DNA from 2 places in the Priestia sp. YIM B13490 genome. Region 2 is predicted to be linked to the other one. Evidence: riboswitches for the same ligand, from Rfam matches in the RefSeq annotation. Region 2 holds a riboswitch; the other holds the start of a gene.
What was found. A riboswitch is a leader RNA that binds a small molecule or an ion and turns the genes downstream of it on or off. The one in region 2 is predicted to bind S-adenosylmethionine.
Positions count from the first base shown of each region.

Region 1: it holds a riboswitch for S-adenosylmethionine, as region 2 does, so the genes downstream of both, ACFX4R_RS11935 (Na+/H+ antiporter NhaC family protein) here and ACFX4R_RS19985 (phosphoadenylyl-sulfate reductase) in region 2, are expected to answer to the same signal.

Region 1 covers NZ_JBHZOT010000003.1:398,190-402,617, reverse strand. Annotated here, with positions in the region: gene ACFX4R_RS11945 (LacI family DNA-binding transcriptional regulator) at 1-572, opposite strand, end outside; gene ACFX4R_RS11940 (hypothetical protein) at 697-825, shown strand; gene ACFX4R_RS11935 (Na+/H+ antiporter NhaC family protein) at 865-2,175, opposite strand; SAM riboswitch class I at 2,261-2,367, opposite strand; gene ACFX4R_RS11930 (ABC transporter permease) at 2,469-3,236, opposite strand; gene ACFX4R_RS11925 (ABC transporter ATP-binding protein) at 3,229-4,140, opposite strand; gene ACFX4R_RS11920 (YtoQ family protein) at 4,311-4,428, shown strand, end outside.
Region 2 covers NZ_JBHZOT010000006.1:358,814-363,241, reverse strand. Annotated here, with positions in the region: gene sat (sulfate adenylyltransferase) at 1-156, opposite strand, end outside; gene ACFX4R_RS19990 (sulfate permease) at 209-1,288, opposite strand; gene ACFX4R_RS19985 (phosphoadenylyl-sulfate reductase) at 1,308-2,021, opposite strand; SAM riboswitch class I at 2,276-2,378, opposite strand; gene cdaS (sporulation-specific diadenylate cyclase CdaS) at 2,692-3,318, shown strand; gene ACFX4R_RS19975 (VOC family protein) at 3,416-3,799, shown strand; gene ACFX4R_RS19970 (potassium channel family protein) at 3,867-4,428, shown strand, end outside.

The sequences.
Region 1 (4,428 bases), on a different contig from region 2:
TGTTGACTATTCGTACCCGTCATCCTTCCAATACAGTAGCCAATATCCGTATATCCTTTTTCTTTTAAATACATAAGCGCCTGCTTAAAAGCTGCATAATGATCAACGTAAACGGAGCGAATAGAACGATTCTGTACGTTTTCGCACACGGCTATCGGCCCGTACTGCTGATAATATTCAATCGTGCTCCAGCTGCTTGCTCTAGAACAAATAATCACTCCATCAACTTGCTTTGTTTTTAGCATATGAAGCGCTTCTTCTTCTTTTTTTACATCATAGTTCGTCTGACAAATAACAAGCTGATACTGCTTTTCTAACGCCTGAGATGCCACTCCTTCTAAAAGCAGACTAAAATACGGATGATTAATAAAAGGCAAGACGACGGCAATCATATTTGTTTTCCCTTTTGATAAGTGAACGGCATTAATGTTTTGTTCATAATTAAGTTCGTGAATAACCTGCTCTACCAGCCGGCGTTTTTCTTCTTTTACATACGGATGATGATTTAGCACCCGGGATACAGTCGAAACAGATACACCAGCTTTTTTTGCGATATCTCGGATATTTGTCATGTTTTCACCTTTTTCTCTTGCGCTGAAACGCGTTTCATACTTTATTCTCATTATAAAGTGAAACAGCAAGAAGCTAAACCCGTTACCATCGTGTTTTTACTCATTTACGTAAGGAGGTCATTTCATGGGTATTTTATTATTCATTTTATTATGCGGAATTGAAATTGGAGGAGCGGCTTATGCACTTAAACAGAACGAGACGCTTTGGAAGGAGTTAGATGATGAAAAGCCGACTGATTTTTTTAAACAGTAAAAAACCCTTAAAAAGAACATTCTTTTTAAGGGTTTGATATTACGCAGCTTCTTTAGATGACTTTGACTTTTTATTTAAACGAGGAAATCCAATTACAATTGCAATGATCCCGCAAACCGCTGTTAACATTGGGTAGAATGTAAATGGAATAATCTCAATCGGTGAAACTTTAGCAAATCCTGCTGCGAGAAGCATTTGTGCGCCGTAAGGGATAAGCCCTTGAACGCTGCATGAAAACAAGTCAAGCAGACTGGCTGATTTACGATTATCAATTGAATACTTATCAGAGATTTCTTTTGCTAACGGACCTGCCGTAATAATTGAAATCGTGTTATTAGCCGTTGCTAAATTTGTTAAACTTACCAGTCCAGCGATGCTGAATTCTCCGCCTTTTTTTGTTTGAATGCGTCGTGTTAATAAATTCAATAAGAACTGAATACCGCCATTATAGCGAATAAGCTCAACCATTCCGCCGATTAGCAGAGATAAAATAATTAACTCTGACATTCCGCCAATACCTTCTGTCACAGTTTTAGCAAGAGAAGAAAGCGTGTAGCTTCCGTCAGCTAATCCAATCACGCCGGCTAGCACAATTCCTCCGGTTAAAATGCTTAATACGTTTGCACCAAATATGGCAGCAACGAGTACGCCGACATAAGGCAAGATTTTAAACCAGCTAAAATCTTTAATTTCTACTGATGATGTATTGCCTAGCGTCATTACAAGCAATAAAATTACCGTAACAATCGCTGCAGGAAGGACAATAAAAAAGTTTACTTTTAATTTATCTGACATATTTGTTTTTTGCGTACGAACTGCTGCAATGGTTGTATCAGAAATTATCGATAAATTATCTCCAAACATTGCACCACCAATAACGGCAGCAATGGCCAATGTAATGGATACATGCGCTTGCTCACTGATTCCTACAGCAATAGGCCCTAGCGCAGCGATTGTTCCCATTGATGTTCCCATCGAAATGGAAATGAATGCGCCAATAACAAAGATTCCGACTACCACTAAGCTTTGCGGAAGCACAGAAAGCGCTAAGTTTACCGTTGAATCAACAGCTCCCATGCCTTTAGCAACTTGAGAAAAAGCACCTGCTAAAATAAAAATAAGCACCATAATAATGATATCAGGATGCCCTGCTCCTTTAGCAAAACGCTCCACTTTTACATTAAGTGAATCTTTGCGATTCATAGCCAGCGCCACGATGGCTGCAATGATAATGGCTACTAATACAGGCAGCTTATAAAAATCTCCCGTTATAATTCCTGATCCGACAAACAGGACTAAAAAGACGCCCAGCGGTAACAGCGCCCAGCCGTTTCCTTTTTGTTGTTCCATTCTTAACACCTCTTGTTTACGTAATAAAAAAAGACCTCTTCTTATTGATAAGAAGAGGTCTCTTATTTGTATCATAAGATTACCCTTCTCATCTTCCAAACGAAACATCGTCTGCTGGATTTGGCACCGCACTGCGTACAGCCAGTTGCCGAGACATCATAGGGCCAGTCCCTCCGTCTCTCTTGATAAGAAGTTTATAGTTGTTTTAAAAATAGTCTTTCACTACTGTAATCTCTTTTTATTTAATTGTCAAATGCTATTTTAGAAAAATATATAGTGCGAAAATTCTCACATCAATTAGCTACGTCTCGTTTTAAAAACGCTGCCCATGCCACGCCCATAAAGAAGACAAAATGAGCAACTAAGATGAAAATGGAAAATGGAATCGTCATGCCGTCAAATATCGTCTTCATTCCGTCCATATACTGCACAAAGTTTGTGTTGGCGAACAGTAAAAATTTTCCCCACCATAAACCAAACTGTGATACTAGTCCTGTTACTGCTTTCGCCCCGATACTTACGACAATAGCCAGACTGGAAGCAAGCGCGCTGTTTCTAAATAAAGACGACAGCATGAATGCAAATGTCATCATCATAAACGTTTCCATATACGCGCTGTCATACGTAAGCGTAATGTTTTTAAGCAGCTGCGCATCTCCTTCTAGACTGGTAAAGCCAAAGAACAATGCTCCCCATACAAACGAAAAAAGCAAATAGCTCAGTAAATAATACAAGCTAATTAAAATGAGGGTTATGTACTTGGATGCTAAAATCGTTGAACGTCTAGCAGGGCGAATTAAAAGAAGCTTAATGGTACCTGCTTCAAACTCTTTTGCAACCATTGACCCTCCAACAGCAAGCGCGAAAAATTGAACGAGAATCAGCATACCTGAACTAAATGACAGGAAGTTCAAAATGTTGTCTTCTGTTCCTGCACTGTTTGCTACTTTCTTCATTAAAAGAGCCATACAAAGAGTTAAAATACCGATTGTAATAAACGTGACTTTTGTACTTCTTTTATGAAACCATTTCATATGTTCATTTTGAATTAGCTTAAGCATGGTGCTCTCCTTCCGTAACGGACATAAACGAATCTTCAAGCGTCTCATACACAGGAGTGATTCGGTAGACTAAAATATCGCTGTCCACTAATTTTTTATTCACAGCTGGAATTTGTTCTTTTACAATCGTCACGTCGATACTATGTGATCTCATCGTTACTTCAAATTCTTGTGATAAAAGATCCGCTGCTTTTTGCGCATCAGACACTTCAAATTCTACGTACGTTCCTTGATCTTGACGATTTGGAGATAGATCTTGAATGGCTTTTAACTCACCGTCTTGAATAATGCCAACGCGGTCACATAGTGCTTCTACTTCTTTTAATAAGTGGCTCGCGATTAAGATCGAAATTCCTTCTTCCCTGCAGAGGGTTTGTAAATATGTACGAAATTCTCTCATTCCCGCTGGGTCTAGACCGTTTGTTGGTTCGTCTAGTAAAAGCAATGCAGGCTTATGTAAAATAGCTTGAGCTACTCCTAAACGCTGTCTCATCCCAAGAGAATACGTCTTCACTTTTGCATGAATGCTGTTTTCAAGCTTTACTAAAGCAATCACTTCATCCAAGCGTTCTGATGTGATCCCTTCATGCATATTCGCAAAGTGTTTTAAATTTTGATAGCCCGTCAGATAATCATAAAACTCAGGGTTTTCAATAATCGCTCCAATTGATTTCATAGCTGATGTAAACTGTTCTTTTAAAGGAAATCCATTGACGATAATTGTTCCCTCTGTTTCTTTGATGAGTCCTACGACGGTACGAATTAACGTTGTTTTTCCAGAGCCGTTCGGACCAAGCAATCCGAAAATCTCACCGCGCTCAACCGATAAGGATACATCATGCAAAATGGTTTTCTTCCCAATTACTTTACTGACATGATCTACTTGTAGCACTGTTTCTGTCATCATGTACATCCTTTCTTTAATTAGCAATACGCTTTCTATTGTTTCTCTTTTTTAACTATTTGTCTACTATAACCTTATTTTTGGAAAAGTAGCCCATTCAAATCATTCGTATTATCCGCTTACATTTGATAAAATAAAACAAACTTTAGTTAGAGGAGGACTTCTACATAATGAACTTAACCGTATACCTTGCCGGGCAAATTCACGATAACTGGAGAGACGAAATTAAAAACCAAGCAGAACAATTAAACCTTCCCCTTACCTTTGTCGGTCCCATGACAGACCATG
Region 2 (4,428 bases):
AAATCCTGTAATTGGGCTGTAAGCACCAATTCCAATTAGTTCTAAATCACTTAGGGCCATGTTATCTACTTCGATTTCTTTTGTTAGTGACGTGTAGTCATATGTTGGTTGATATAAATTAATTAATTCTCCACCGTGTGCTTGAATTGTTGTCATTTTGTAAAATCCTCCTTAAATAATTAACACAATATAATAAAAAGCACTTGAATCACGCAGTCATTTTTTCTTTTTCCGACTGCAAGCTTGCTCTTTTTCTTCTAGTCGCTCTAGCTAAGCTTAGAACACCTGCTGTGGCAATACATCCGCTAGCTAGCACCACAAATGAATATAAGTCGCTTTCAAGTACTAATTTCACAAGAACATATGAGATTACGAGTGAAAATACAGGGGAGACCACCCAAACCTTTAACATTTGAATGACAACTTCGCGCTGTTCTTTCGTGAATCCCGTTTTCGCTGCTCCTATTCCAATAATAGAAGACGTAGTGACCTGTGTAAGGGGTACTGGCAAACCAAACAGTGAAGCGACTGTGACAAGAGAAGCACCAGTACCCGAGATAATGCACCCTTCCCCTACAGAATAGCGAGTAATTTTTTTCCCGTTTGTTTCAATAACTCGGCCTCCTAGTAAAAGAGCTCCGAGCGCCACTGCCAATCCTCCTGCTATGACACCCGTTGTGGCATCCATTAATCCAGCTCCTACTAGAGGACCGACAGCATTTGCCACGTTATTCATTCCAGCTGAGAAGGCTTCAAAGAATCCCGTCGCTATAACTAAAATCGTTAAAACTCTTTTCCACGTTCCCTTTGCTTCTTTTTTATGCGCTCCGCGTTTTATCACTTTTCCAATCAAAAAAGCAATGACAAATGAAACCAGCGGAACAATAATCCAAAAAGACATGACAACTAAAAGTTTTTCCACATACAGAGATTGATAAGCTACGCCTACTCCAACAACTGAACCAACCGTTACTTCACTTGTTGATAGAGGAATACCAATTAAATTCGCGAAAAAGAGTGACAGCGTTGCAGCAGCCAGAATGATAATAACTAATTCTACTGACAGCAATTTTTCAGGTATGATACCTGAACTGATGGTTTTTACCACCTCGCCGCCTCCGATAATGGCTCCGAGCACAATACCTACAGCACAGATGAACAGGGCTACTCTTTTCTTTTTAATCGCACCGGAGCCGTATGAAACGCCCATAGCTGCTGCTGCACCGCTTGCCCCAATATTCATTGCAAAAAAAAGCGCAATGATAAAGGCAACATATAAAAGCATCATTTATTCAGCTCTTTCGTATTTAAGATTCGTGTAATCCGCATTCAACTTTTTGTGTACCTGCCCATCTTCCTGAACGTAAATCGTCTACATTGTAGGCAGGTGCGGTACAGGGCTCACAGCCGATACTTGGGTAGCCTTGATCATGAAGTTTGTTATATGGTAAATCATGCTTATACACATAGCGCCAAACTTCTTTCCAGGACCAATGAATTAACGGGCAGACTTTCACTTTCTTGAATTTCTCATCTTTATTAAAATAATTCGTGTTGGCACGAGATTCAGACTGCTCGCGTCTCAAACCAGAAATCCACGCATCATAAGGAGCAAGAGATTCCCTTAGCGGGATGATTTTTCGAATTTGACAGCATAGGTTAGGCTGACTCTTCCAAAGCTCATCTCCATGTTTCTCAGCTTGTTCTGCAAGCGTTAAATCCGGTTTTTTCATATGAATACGCAAATCAGGAAAGCGTTCTTTAATTGCATCAATTACTTCATATGTTTCTTTAAAATGAACGCCCGTATCTAAAAAGACAATTTCAGCATCTTTTTTCACTTTTGAAATTAAATCAATTAACACGATTCCTTCGATACCAAAGCTTGATGCGTAAATAATTGAATCTCCGTAGGTATCATACGCCCACTGCAATGCTGAAAGGGCTCCTTTTGTTTCATCTTCACTGTCGAACTCTGGAAATGTATCACTCCAGTTTTCGTACGTATATAAGTCTGCCATTTTCTTCACTCCAATTCTTAGTTATCCGCGTTATCCAATAAAAAAAGACGGTTTTACCCACTAGAATTGGATAAAACCGCCTCTAGTGTGTCTAGTCAGCGAAACTATTTAATTCTTACTTTGCTTCGACATGCTCAAAAATTTGTTTTAAGTCGGGGGTTACAGTCATTGGTGTCCCTCCTCAAATTATCGCTTGCGCTATATCAAAATAAAAAGTCTTCCATATTGAAAGACTGGGTAGGCAATAAATTTTCACCTTATCTTTCAAAATGATACACACTTTGCTGGAATTAGCACCTTGCTAAGCAGGTTGCCGGGGTTCAGCGGGCCAGATCCCTCCACCACTCTTGATAAGCATTTTTTAAAAATTTTAGCATATTTAGAATATTTGTCAACATTAAAAATCATATATCCGATAAGAAAACTATACTTTAAATTCACAGAAATATCTATACTTTTATTTAAAACAACATATGTAAATTTAACCCAAATGTGAACATATCAATTTATAAAACGCTTTCTTTTTTCTCCAACTTTTTATATTCTCTTGCTAAATAAAACACAAAACCTCTCTATAAAATTAATAAGGGATTTATAAGCTTTACGGATAATTCACCCACATTAGCACACATTACAGATAACACTGACTGACAGATAGGAGCTATATAAGATGGAGAGACAACCTTTTCAATTAGACGATACAATTAAAAATAATGTGCGAACATATTTACAGCAGATTTCAACTGAAGCCTCTAATTTAATTAAACATTTAGACACGAGTGATCATTGTATCCTATGTGATTTTGAGGAGATGAGAAGGTTATTTCAAGATGTTCAAGCTACGGCTGCCTCTTATTACTTGCGCCATTATTTATCGCCTTATACATTTGAATATGCTGCTCTGTCTTTAGCTATTCATAACCTTTCGGAGAAACGTCACGGCGCTTTAATTGTCATTGAACGGGAACAAAATGTAGACCCTCTTATTCAAAAAGGAATGCCTATTCAAGCTCCTGTCAGCGCTACGCTAGTTGAGACACTGTTCTATCCAGGGACACCCTTACATGACGGAGCCGTCCTAATTAGAAATAATCAGCTTATTTCAGCTGCTAATGTTTTACCTCTTTCGTCTATTATTTTAACGAACAAAAAATTGGGAACACGTCACCGTGCAGCCATTGGAATGTCGGAAAAATCGGATGCATTAATTTTAGTTGTATCTGAAGAAACAGGCAAAATTTCGTTTGCTCTTGATGGAAGCCTCTACCCTATTCACTCCAGCAAAAATATGATTTAAGAGCCCTTTCCTGATAAGCAGCCCTATCTTGACTTCTATATCCTTTCTCTTTAATATATTTCATAGTTTTTACATACTATAGATACGGGTGATGCATATGACAATTTTAAAATTTGAACATGTAGGCGTTCAAGTAAAGGATATAGAAGAATCGATTGAGTTCTATACGCAAAAAGTGGGATTAGAGCTCATCGAAAAACTACCACATACCGATCCGTCTTTGAAGCTAGCTTTTCTAGGTTTAGAAGGCAATGTAATCGTAGAGTTAATTCAAGGGTATAACTCAAGCTTACCTAACGAAGGTAAAGTTCATCATTTTGCGCTGGCAGTAGACGGAATTGAAGAGGAGTTTGAGCGTTTAAAATCAGCAGGCGTTTCATTTGTGGAAGAAAACATTGTAACTTTGCCAAATGGAGCAAGATACTTATTTTTCTACGGTCCAGACAAAGAATGGATTGAATATTACGAAGTAAAAAGATAAAGATATCTTATACCTTCAGTGAAAAATGGTCATACTGTGGCTATGACTAATCACTGGAGGTTTTTTTATGATGGAATGGCTATTATTTCGACTTTTTCGTCGTTCTATTTTAGTGCGGCTTCTTTTTATTATCGGCTGCCTTGTTCTGTTTTTTGGCATGCTTATACATTTCCTAGAGCCGCAAACGTTCGGGAATGTGTTTGAAGGAATTTGGTGGGTTATTATTACAATCTCTACTATAGGGTACGGTGATTTTGCTCCGACCACTACGATTGGAAGGTTAGCTGCAATTATTTTAGTTCTGATCGGAACGGGATTTATTACTACTTATTTTGTCACGCTTTCTAAAATTGCTGTTTCTGCTGAGAGCGCTTATTTGGAAGGGAATTTAAAATTTTATGGAAAAGATCACTTCATCGTTGTTGGGTGGAATGAGCGCGCCAAACTCGTGTTAGAGTATTATCGCGACGCATTTCATAAAGAAGACATTGTGCTTATCGACGACTCTCTGACTAAAAATCCCATGATTTGTGATCGCGTTCATTTTATTAAAGGAAGTCCCTCTCATTATGAAGTATTAGAACTTGCCAACGCTCGGTACGCAAAAAAAGTGCTGATTACTGCCGATC